One region of the Bacillus pretiosus genome, then DNA from elsewhere that is predicted to be linked to it. Evidence: a T-box and tRNA genes for the amino acid it is inferred to sense, from the RefSeq annotation. Region 1 holds a T-box; the other regions hold tRNA genes.
The links. A T-box is a leader RNA that pairs with one kind of tRNA and senses whether it is charged. The one in region 1 lies ahead of lysS (lysine--tRNA ligase), so its partner is inferred to be a tRNA-Lys.

Region 1 (3,236 bases):
AAAGGATTTTCACAGAATAATAATTTGAATTATAAAATAGAAGTAGATCGTGAACTAGCTATAAATCATGCAATACACATGGCATCTACTAATGATATTGTTTTGATTGCAGGGAAGGGGCATGAAACGTATCAAATTTTAAAAGATTCAACTATTCATTTTGATGATAAAGAAAAAGCTCGACAAGCAATTATTAATAAATGAATGAATTCAATTAATAGCTAAATAGTATTTCTAATAAAAATAATGTTTTAAATGAAGTTAAAACTAATAACGAAGCAATTTTCCAAGGATTTACAATTGAAAGGTAAGGGTGTTTCTATGAATATATGAGGAAAAAACCTTACCTTTTATAGTTTTATTTCTGAAAAACAAATGTTATAGCATTTGTTTTTAATTGAATGTGTCTTTCGTTTCGGACTATATTATAAGCTAATTCTTTTATTTCAATTTCTATTTCTTGCCATTCTTTATAAATGCTTTTTAATAGATGTAGCATATCTTCAGTGGGAAGATTAATTTCAATTAAAGCAACTAATTCTTCATTCGTATGTAAGTCAATTTCTTGTATGTTCGAGTTAATAATGAAACAATTGATACCACCAATCTTTGTACCTTTTTTCATAGAATGGAGCACTTTTTTAAAATCTTCTTCTGATTGAACATGCTCTAAACTTGATACTGCAACGATATAATTATAAGTGTTAGGGGCAATATAGTAGTTTTCAATAGCTGCTTGTTCTGTTTTTATGACTTCAAATACATCATGTTCTTTGCTGTAAGTTTGTAATTTTGTTAAAGCGGAATCAAGTAAGTCCACACATGTAACAGTGCCGCTAGCATTTTTTATTTTTTGTGCAATTGGAATACTATTTCTACCAACGCCAGAGCCGAGGTCAAGTACTTGTAAGTTAGTTTGTCCTTCAAAGTAATCCATCAAGTCCAGAACTGTTTTAACCGGTTTATAAAGCCAAGAACCAGTTTCAAATAGTTTGTATTGTTCATAGCAAAGGTCATGATATTTCCTTTCTTCGTTTCTTATGTAATCGATACGGTTCATATAGTTTCAGCTCCAATATTTTCATTCCAACATGGTCCTTCAGCTAAACTTGCTTTAGCATCTAAAACCAATTCTATATTACTGATCAAGATGTTCACCTCAACTTATAAGATATTTATATAATTCGATAAGAATGAAGGTAAACCTTTTAGTCAGAGGATATTAAGATTTGTACTATAGAAAACTGATTTTCTTAAGTGATTAAAAAAATGTATAAACATGGAGAGGAAAATGCATATGATGTTTTATGAAATTGTTTGCTTTTCTTGCAAAAATGTATTTCGTGTTTACGAAGGTAGTGAAAAATATAACCGATTTAAAGAGAAACCGAAAGGAACATATTGTTGCGATGAGTGTAGCCACAAAATTCAATTAGAAGCGATAAAGCATTTATTTAGATAGAGTTTTTATTCGAAAAAGTTTGACAATAAAGGTGTTATAAATTATCATATGAAAAAACTAATATTTAAAATGGCATGGAAGAGAAGAGTAGTTAAGAAAGAATACGTACAGAGAGCTCTGGTAGCTGAGAAAGAGCGGTATACAGCTTGACGAAAAAAGGCTTGGAGCTGCGCAAGGAACTAATTTGTTTAGGGATGGTGCGACGGATTCTCCCGTTATAGAGATAGGGTATACGCATATTTTGCCGTACCTGAAGAGGTTAATATGGCGACATATTAACAAACTGAGGTGGTACCGCGAAGCTAATAACTCTCGTCCTCAAGATGAATAATCTTGGGGGTGGGAGTTTTTTTATTGCATAAAACTGAAAGTGTGAAAATAAAAAATCAATTGAGGTGAGTAATATATGTATTGGGCGTATGAAGTAGCACATGAATTAATAAGAAAACATCCAAATAAAGAAACTTTTGTTTGCGCATCTGGAATAAGTCCATCTGGTTCTATTCATATCGGGAACTTTCGCGAAATAATAACGACTTATTTCGTTGTAAGAGCACTTCAAGATTTAGGGAAAAAGACTCGTTTTATATTTTCATGGGATGATTATGATAGGTTTAGAAAAGTTCCTAAAAATATTGATCCATCTTTTGCAAAATATATTGGTATGCCATACTGTGATATTCCAGATCCATATGGCTGTCATAACTCCTATGCAGAGCATTTTGAAAAAGAGTTTGAGAAATCGCTTCAAGTATTTGGGGTTGAAGTGGAATTCATATATCAACATGCTGAATATAGAAGTGGAAGATATAACAAAAACATATTAGAGGCTTTATATAAAAGAAAAGAAATATATGATATTTTAATGAGTTTTAAAATAGGAGAGTGTAGTGAAGAAGAGCGAGAGAGCTTTTATCCAGTCACATTATATTGTGAGAAATGCGGGAAAGATGCAACAACGATTACACATTTTGATGAAGTATTAAAAACAGTACGATATAAATGTGAATGCGGAAATCAAACTGAATTATCGGTATTAAATACAAATAAAATGAAACTGAATTGGAAAATCGATTGGCCGATGAGATGGATGATAGAGGATGTTATTTTTGAACCGGGCGGAAGAGATCATTCTTCGGAAACGGGTAGTTATAATGTATCAAAGGAAATTGCAATGAAAATATTTAATCGTGAAGCTCCTCATTATGTTGCTTATGATTTCATTAGAATTAAAGGGAATCATGAAAAAATGTCAAGTTCTTCAGGGAATAGTATTACACCTAATGATTTGTTAAAAGTATATTTACCAGAAGTGATTCTTTTTATGTTTGCTAAATATAGACCAAACGCAGCTTTTCATATCGGTCTTGATGAAGATGTGATTCGCAATTATACAGAATATGAACGATTGAAAGAAAGTTATGAGAATAAAACGCTCAAAAATGAAGATTTATTTGATGCAATTAAACTTTCTAGAGTTGATAGCAGAATTAAAGAATATCCGAAATTTAATCAAGTAGCAGGAACGTTACCGCTATTAAATTTTGATTCATCTATTTTACAAGGTATATTAGAAAAAATAGATAGGAATTATGCATTAGAGGATATGATAGCGATAAGCAAACGTGCAGAGTATTGGGTTAGAAACTTTCAAACTGAAAAATTAATTGCTGTAAATCAAGAGAGAAATATAGAGTTTTACAACACATTAGATGAAAAGCAGAAAGAGTGGCTAGTAGAAGCTTGCACCATACTTCTTCGTTCTAACAAAGAT
Region 2 (3,236 bases), 1.7 Mb from region 1:
CGGCGGCCGTAACTATAACGGTCCTAAGGTAGCGAAATTCCTTGTCGGGTAAGTTCCGACCCGCACGAAAGGTGTAACGATTTGGGCACTGTCTCAACCAGAGACTCGGTGAAATTATAGTACCTGTGAAGATGCAGGTTACCCGCGACAGGACGGAAAGACCCCGTGGAGCTTTACTGTAGCCTGATATTGAATTTTGGTACAGTTTGTACAGGATAGGCGGGAGCCATTGAAACCGGAGCGCTAGCTTCGGTGGAGGCGCTGGTGGGATACCGCCCTGACTGTATTGAAATTCTAACCTACGGGTCTTATCGACCCGGGAGACAGTGTCAGGTGGGCAGTTTGACTGGGGCGGTCGCCTCCTAAAGTGTAACGGAGGCGCCCAAAGGTTCCCTCAGAATGGTTGGAAATCATTCGTAGAGTGCAAAGGCATAAGGGAGCTTGACTGCGAGACCTACAAGTCGAGCAGGGACGAAAGTCGGGCTTAGTGATCCGGTGGTTCCGCATGGAAGGGCCATCGCTCAACGGATAAAAGCTACCCCGGGGATAACAGGCTTATCTCCCCCAAGAGTCCACATCGACGGGGAGGTTTGGCACCTCGATGTCGGCTCATCGCATCCTGGGGCTGTAGTCGGTCCCAAGGGTTGGGCTGTTCGCCCATTAAAGCGGTACGCGAGCTGGGTTCAGAACGTCGTGAGACAGTTCGGTCCCTATCCGTCGTGGGCGTAGGAAATTTGAGAGGAGCTGTCCTTAGTACGAGAGGACCGGGATGGACGCACCGCTGGTGTACCAGTTGTTCTGCCAAGGGCATAGCTGGGTAGCTATGTGCGGAAGGGATAAGTGCTGAAAGCATCTAAGCATGAAGCCCCCCTCAAGATGAGATTTCCCATAGCGTAAGCTAGTAAGATCCCTGAAAGATGATCAGGTTGATAGGTTCGAGGTGGAAGCATGGTGACATGTGGAGCTGACGAATACTAATAGATCGAGGACTTAACCATATAATATGAAGCGATGTTATCTAGTTTTGAAAGAATATAAAAAACTTGTTGACTTTAAAAGTTAAATAAGTTAAAATGATTCTTGTCTTAAATGAATATAGTCTGGTAATGATGGCAGAGAGGTCACACCCGTTCCCATACCGAACACGGAAGTTAAGCTCTCTAGCGCCGATGGTAGTTGGGACCTTGTCCCTGTGAGAGTAGGACGTTGCCAGGCAAAATGGAGGATTAGCTCAGCTGGGAGAGCACCTGCCTTACAAGCAGGGGGTCGGCGGTTCGATCCCGTCATCCTCCACCATATATGTCGGAGGGGTAGCGAAGTGGCTAAACGCGGCGGACTGTAAATCCGCTCCTTCGGGTTCGGCAGTTCGAATCTGCCCCCCTCCACCATTCTTAATTAATGGGCTATAGCCAAGCGGTAAGGCAACGGACTTTGACTCCGTCATGCGCTGGTTCGAATCCAGCTAGCCCAGCCATTAAGAGCCATTAGCTCAGTTGGTAGAGCATCTGACTTTTAATCAGAGGGTCGAAGGTTCGAATCCTTCATGGCTCACCATTTTAAATAAATATGCGGGTGTGGCGGAATTGGCAGACGCACTAGACTTAGGATCTAGCGCCTTTGGCGTGGGGGTTCGACTCCCTTCACCCGCACTTTTAATAAAATAACTCAAACATGTCTTGCGGAAGTAGTTCAGTGGTAGAATACAACCTTGCCAAGGTTGGGGTCGCGGGTTCGAATCCCGTCTTCCGCTCCAATTTTCAATATGACATGCCGGGGTGGCGGAACAGGCAGACGCACAGGACTTAAAATCCTGCGGTGGGTGACCACCGTGCGGGTTCGACCCCCGCCCTCGGCACCATATGCGCCCGTAGCTCAATTGGATAGAGCGTTTGACTACGGATCAAGAGGTTAGGGGTTCGACTCCTCTCGGGCGCGCTTTTATTAACGGGAAGTGGCTCAGCTTGGTAGAGCACCTGGTTTGGGACCAGGGGGTCGCAGGTTCAAATCCTGTCTTCCCGATATTCCCAAAAACATGGGGCCTTAGCTCAGCTGGGAGAGCGCCTGCCTTGCACGCAGGAGGTCAGCGGTTCGATCCCGCTAGGCTCCACTTTATTTATTATATGTCTCGGAGGTATACCCAAGTTCGGCTGAAGGGATCGGTCTTGAAAACCGACAGGCGGTGAGAATCGCGCGGGGGTTCGAATCCCTCTACCTCCTCCATTTTCTTTTTAAATGGTTTAGATACATATAATAATAAAATTTTTATTTTTTCCTTCATGGAGGTATACCCAAGTTCGGCTGAAGGGATCGGTCTTGAAAACCGACAGGCGGCGAGAGTCGCGCGGGGGTTCGAATCCCTCTACCTCCTCCATTTTTTAAAAAAACATTATATTGTCGCGGGGTGGAGCAGCACGGTAGCTCGTCGGGCTCATAACCCGAAGGTCGCAGGTTCAAATCCTGTCCCCGCAACCAAATGGTCCCGTGGTGTAGTGGTTAACATGCCTGCCTGTCACGCAGGAGATCGCCGGTTCGACCCCGGTCGGGACCGCCATTTATGTTGGCTCGGTAGCTCAGTCGGTAGAGCAGAGGACTGAAAATCCTCGTGTCGGCGGTTCGATTCCGTCCCGAGCCACCATTTTTTTATGCCGACTTAGCTCAATTGGTAGAGCAACTGACTTGTAATCAGTAGGTTGGGGGTTCAAGTCCTCTAGTCGGCATCCTTTAGGGGCATAGTTTAAAGGTAGAACTGAGGTCTCCAAAACCTCCAGTGTGGGTTCGATTCCTACTGCCCCTGTAAAAGTGTATGGGCCTATAGCTCAGCTGGTTAGAGCGCACGCCTGATAAGCGTGAGGTCGATGGTTCGAGTCCATTTAGGCCCACCATATATTATTCCGCAGTAGCTCAGTGGTAGAGCTATCGGCTGTTAACCGATCGGTCGTAGGTTCGAGTCCTACCTGCGGAGCCATGGCCCGTTGGTCAAGTGGTTAAGACACCGCCCTTTCACGGCGGTAACACGGGTTCGAATCCCGTACGGGTCATAAAAAAAAGAGTCAGCAATATGCTGACTCTTTTTTTATTTTGTGGAATCCTCCTTTATCAACTGATTTTCCTGAAATAAATAAAGGGATTTAGGAAAAGCTATGGTATGTATAAAAAGGAGGAGACAAAAATGACACGAGTGAGAGACTTTATGAGTACTGATGTTGTACATTGTACACCGCTAGACAATGTATATG
Region 3 (3,236 bases), 2.2 Mb from region 1:
TCTTTCCCATTAATGGTTATATAACTAAATCCAGCTTTCTCTTCATTACTTTTGGAAATAGGATTCTCTCCTTTGTATTCCACCGTGACCACTAAACGTCCACCATCGTAAACAGCTTCTTTCACATTCATCGTTAAACCACTATGACTATCTCGTCTCTCAATTGATGTGGCAAGCTCATCCTTTTCAATTTTATCAGAAGCAATATCATTAAATTGTGCATAAATGGAGCCTATAACTGGAACACCCGATAATGTCTTTGCCATGGTAGGAGAAATGAATCCAAAACCTAAGAGAGAAACACATATTCCACAAGCAATAAGACTAGAATACTTAATTGTTTTTTTTCTACGGTACTGATTTTTCTTAGCTTGAAGCATGGCTGTTTTTTCTCTTTGAATTAACCGATCTTCTGGTATAGGAATATCATTGATATGGTGATTAATTTCTTCTTTATTCATAACTATATCCCTCCTTTAAAATGGGGCGTAAGGCTTGCTTTGCTCGATGTAATTGAGATTTTACCGTTCCTTCTGGAGAATTAAGAACCTCAGCAATTTCCTTAATAGATAAATCGTGATAATACCTTAATAAAATAATGGTTTTGTAAGTAGGATCTAAGAAATTAAATGCCTCGGTTAAATCCAGCGATTGCTCTAATTTATTCATGCTCTCTTCTGTACATAAATTAGATAACATTTCATCATTCACAACAAATTGTCTAGAGGACTTTCTTACAAAATCAATGGATTTAAAAACAAGAATTTTAGTAATCCAACTTTGAAATTTCTCCGGCTTTTTTAATTTTCTCAATGAAAGATATGCTTCATAAATTGTTTCTTGGTATATATCCAGTGCATCTTGTTCATTTCTTACATAAGAATAGGCTGTTCGATATAGCTTTGGGCGAACAAAAGTAATAAGTTGTTCAAATGCTTGATCATTTCCTCTTGTTGCTTAGTTTACTAGATAGGCTATGTCCATTTTTATTTCTTCCTCCCTTTACTAATATAGTCGAATGAGAGAATAAAAAGGTTGCAAAAATAAATGCATATATATAAATCTCCTACAACTTATTGCAATAATTACTATCAAGCATTAAAGACACAAAAAACCCATAAAAAAAAGCAGACTATCCAAAGTCCGCTTTTACACAACAAAAAAGAGATAGCAGATTATGCTATCTCTTTTAGTATGACCCGTACGGGATTCGAACCCGTGTTACCGCCGTGAAAGGGCGGTGTCTTAACCACTTGACCAACGGGCCAATTCTGGCAGAGAAGAAGGGATTCGAACCCTCGCACCGCGTTCGCGATCTACTCCCTTAGCAGGGGAGCCCCTTGAGCCACTTGGGTACTTCTCTATAATATGGCTCCGCAGGTAGGACTCGAACCTACGACCGATCGGTTAACAGCCGATAGCTCTACCACTGAGCTACTGCGGAATAATTATGGTGGGCCTAAATGGACTCGAACCATCGACCTCACGCTTATCAGGCGTGCGCTCTAACCAGCTGAGCTATAGGCCCATAATTGAAAAGCGGGTGAAGAGAATCGAACTCTCGACCAGAGCTTGGAAGGCTCTTGTTTTACCACTAAACTACACCCGCATTAAATTGTAAATGGTGAGCCATGAAGGATTCGAACCTTCGACCCTCTGATTAAAAGTCAGATGCTCTACCAACTGAGCTAATGGCTCATTTTGAAAGTGGTGCCGACTAGAGGACTTGAACCCCCAACCTACTGATTACAAGTCAGTTGCTCTACCAGTTGAGCTAAGTCGGCTTGCGACTTCAAAATGGTGGCTCGGGACGGAATCGAACCGCCGACACGAGGATTTTCAGTCCTCTGCTCTACCGACTGAGCTACCGAGCCTTTATGTAAAAAAATGGCGGTCCCGACCGGGGTCGAACCGGCGATCTCCTGCGTGACAGGCAGGCATGTTAACCACTACACCACGGGACCATTTGGTTGCGGGGACAGGATTTGAACCTGCGACCTTCGGGTTATGAGCCCGACGAGCTACCGTGCTGCTCCACCCCGCGATGATAAAATATTTAATTTAGAAAAAATGGAGGAGGTAGAGGGATTCGAACCCCCGCGCGACTCTCGCCGCCTGTCGGTTTTCAAGACCGATCCCTTCAGCCGAACTTGGGTATACCTCCGAGATATAAAGCTTTAGTGGTGGACCTTGTAGGACTCGAACCTACGACCGGACGGTTATGAGCCGTCTGCTCTAACCAGCTGAGCTAAAGGTCCTTTATGGTAGCGGCGGAGGGGATCGAACCCCCGACCTCACGGGTATGAACCGTACGCTCTAGCCAGCTGAGCTACACCGCCATAAAATATATTAAAATAAGTGGAGCCTAGCGGGATCGAACCGCTGACCTCCTGCGTGCAAGGCAGGCGCTCTCCCAGCTGAGCTAAGGCCCCGTGTTTTTGGAAAATCGGGAAGACAGGATTTGAACCTGCGACCCCCTGGTCCCAAACCAGGTGCTCTACCAAGCTGAGCCACTTCCCGTTAATAAAAGCGCGCCCGAGAGGAGTCGAACCCCTAACCTCTTGATCCGTAGTCAAACGCTCTATCCAATTGAGCTACGGGCGCATATGGTGCCGAGGGCGGGGGTCGAACCCGCACGGTGGTCACCCACCGCAGGATTTTAAGTCCTGTGCGTCTGCCTGTTCCGCCACCCCGGCATGTCATATTGAAAATTGGAGCGGAAGACGGGATTCGAACCCGCGACCCCAACCTTGGCAAGGTTGTATTCTACCACTGAACTACTTCCGCAAGACATGTATGAGTTATTTTATTAAAAGTGCGGGTGAAGGGAGTCGAACCCCCACGCCAAAGGCGCTAGATCCTAAGTCTAGTGCGTCTGCCAATTCCGCCACACCCGCATATTAATTATTCAAAGAAAAAATGGGGCGACTGATGGGAATCGAACCCACGAATGCCGGAGCCACAATCCGGTGCGTTAACCACTTCGCCACAACCGCCATGATTTTCTGGTGCCGACTAGAGGACTTGAACCCCCAACCTACTGATTACAAGTCAGTTGCTCTACCAATTGAGCTAAGTCGGCTAAATGGTGGAGGATGACGGGATCGAACCGCCGACCCCCTGCTTGTAAGGCAGGTGCTCTCCCAGCTGAGCTAATCCTCCATTTGCCTGGCAACGTCCTACTCTCACAGGGACAAGGTCCCAACTACCATCGGCGCTAGAGAGCTTAACTTCCG

Region 2: it has a tRNA-Lys gene. The T-box ahead of lysS (lysine--tRNA ligase) is inferred to sense a tRNA for this amino acid. The anticodon was not compared.
Region 3: it has a tRNA-Lys gene. The T-box ahead of lysS (lysine--tRNA ligase) is inferred to sense a tRNA for this amino acid. The anticodon was not compared.

Annotation. Positions count from the first base shown of each region.
Region 1 covers NZ_CM129593.1:2,463,569-2,466,804, forward strand. Annotated here, with positions in the region: gene ACU8YW_RS12520 (UDP-N-acetylmuramoyl-L-alanyl-D-glutamate--2,6-diaminopimelate ligase) at 1-204, shown strand, start outside; gene ACU8YW_RS12525 (class I SAM-dependent methyltransferase) at 359-1,060, opposite strand; gene ACU8YW_RS12530 (DUF2197 domain-containing protein) at 1,292-1,462, shown strand; T-box leader at 1,529-1,785, shown strand; gene lysS (lysine--tRNA ligase) at 1,869-3,236, shown strand, end outside.
Region 2 covers NZ_CM129593.1:751,467-754,702, forward strand. Annotated here, with positions in the region: rRNA gene ACU8YW_RS03750 (23S ribosomal RNA) at 1-998, shown strand, start outside; rRNA gene rrf (5S ribosomal RNA) at 1,100-1,215, shown strand; tRNA gene ACU8YW_RS03760 (tRNA-Val) at 1,221-1,296, shown strand; tRNA gene ACU8YW_RS03765 (tRNA-Tyr) at 1,305-1,388, shown strand; tRNA gene ACU8YW_RS03770 (tRNA-Gln) at 1,400-1,474, shown strand; tRNA gene ACU8YW_RS03775 (tRNA-Lys) at 1,479-1,554, shown strand; tRNA gene ACU8YW_RS03780 (tRNA-Leu) at 1,569-1,649, shown strand; tRNA gene ACU8YW_RS03785 (tRNA-Gly) at 1,679-1,753, shown strand; tRNA gene ACU8YW_RS03790 (tRNA-Leu) at 1,770-1,858, shown strand; tRNA gene ACU8YW_RS03795 (tRNA-Arg) at 1,862-1,935, shown strand; tRNA gene ACU8YW_RS03800 (tRNA-Pro) at 1,946-2,019, shown strand; tRNA gene ACU8YW_RS03805 (tRNA-Ala) at 2,035-2,107, shown strand; tRNA gene ACU8YW_RS03810 (tRNA-Ser) at 2,128-2,220, shown strand; tRNA gene ACU8YW_RS03815 (tRNA-Ser) at 2,279-2,371, shown strand; tRNA gene ACU8YW_RS03820 (tRNA-Met) at 2,396-2,472, shown strand; tRNA gene ACU8YW_RS03825 (tRNA-Asp) at 2,476-2,551, shown strand; tRNA gene ACU8YW_RS03830 (tRNA-Phe) at 2,560-2,635, shown strand; tRNA gene ACU8YW_RS03835 (tRNA-Thr) at 2,645-2,717, shown strand; tRNA gene ACU8YW_RS03840 (tRNA-Trp) at 2,724-2,794, shown strand; tRNA gene ACU8YW_RS03845 (tRNA-Ile) at 2,806-2,882, shown strand; tRNA gene ACU8YW_RS03850 (tRNA-Asn) at 2,891-2,965, shown strand; tRNA gene ACU8YW_RS03855 (tRNA-Glu) at 2,967-3,038, shown strand; gene ACU8YW_RS03860 (CBS domain-containing protein) at 3,170-3,236, shown strand, end outside.
Region 3 covers NZ_CM129593.1:4,702,344-4,705,579, forward strand. Annotated here, with positions in the region: gene ACU8YW_RS24290 (DUF4179 domain-containing protein) at 1-461, opposite strand, end outside; gene ACU8YW_RS24295 (sigma-70 family RNA polymerase sigma factor) at 454-921, opposite strand; tRNA gene ACU8YW_RS24300 (tRNA-Glu) at 1,196-1,267, opposite strand; tRNA gene ACU8YW_RS24305 (tRNA-Ser) at 1,273-1,363, opposite strand; tRNA gene ACU8YW_RS24310 (tRNA-Asn) at 1,370-1,444, opposite strand; tRNA gene ACU8YW_RS24315 (tRNA-Ile) at 1,452-1,528, opposite strand; tRNA gene ACU8YW_RS24320 (tRNA-Gly) at 1,539-1,609, opposite strand; tRNA gene ACU8YW_RS24325 (tRNA-Lys) at 1,623-1,698, opposite strand; tRNA gene ACU8YW_RS24330 (tRNA-Thr) at 1,709-1,784, opposite strand; tRNA gene ACU8YW_RS24335 (tRNA-Phe) at 1,799-1,874, opposite strand; tRNA gene ACU8YW_RS24340 (tRNA-Asp) at 1,889-1,964, opposite strand; tRNA gene ACU8YW_RS24345 (tRNA-Met) at 1,968-2,044, opposite strand; tRNA gene ACU8YW_RS24350 (tRNA-Ser) at 2,072-2,164, opposite strand; tRNA gene ACU8YW_RS24355 (tRNA-Ile) at 2,182-2,258, opposite strand; tRNA gene ACU8YW_RS24360 (tRNA-Met) at 2,263-2,339, opposite strand; tRNA gene ACU8YW_RS24365 (tRNA-Ala) at 2,360-2,432, opposite strand; tRNA gene ACU8YW_RS24370 (tRNA-Pro) at 2,447-2,520, opposite strand; tRNA gene ACU8YW_RS24375 (tRNA-Arg) at 2,531-2,604, opposite strand; tRNA gene ACU8YW_RS24380 (tRNA-Leu) at 2,608-2,696, opposite strand; tRNA gene ACU8YW_RS24385 (tRNA-Gly) at 2,713-2,787, opposite strand; tRNA gene ACU8YW_RS24390 (tRNA-Leu) at 2,817-2,897, opposite strand; tRNA gene ACU8YW_RS24395 (tRNA-His) at 2,921-2,996, opposite strand; tRNA gene ACU8YW_RS24400 (tRNA-Thr) at 3,007-3,082, opposite strand; tRNA gene ACU8YW_RS24405 (tRNA-Val) at 3,087-3,162, opposite strand; rRNA gene rrf (5S ribosomal RNA) at 3,167-3,236, opposite strand, start outside.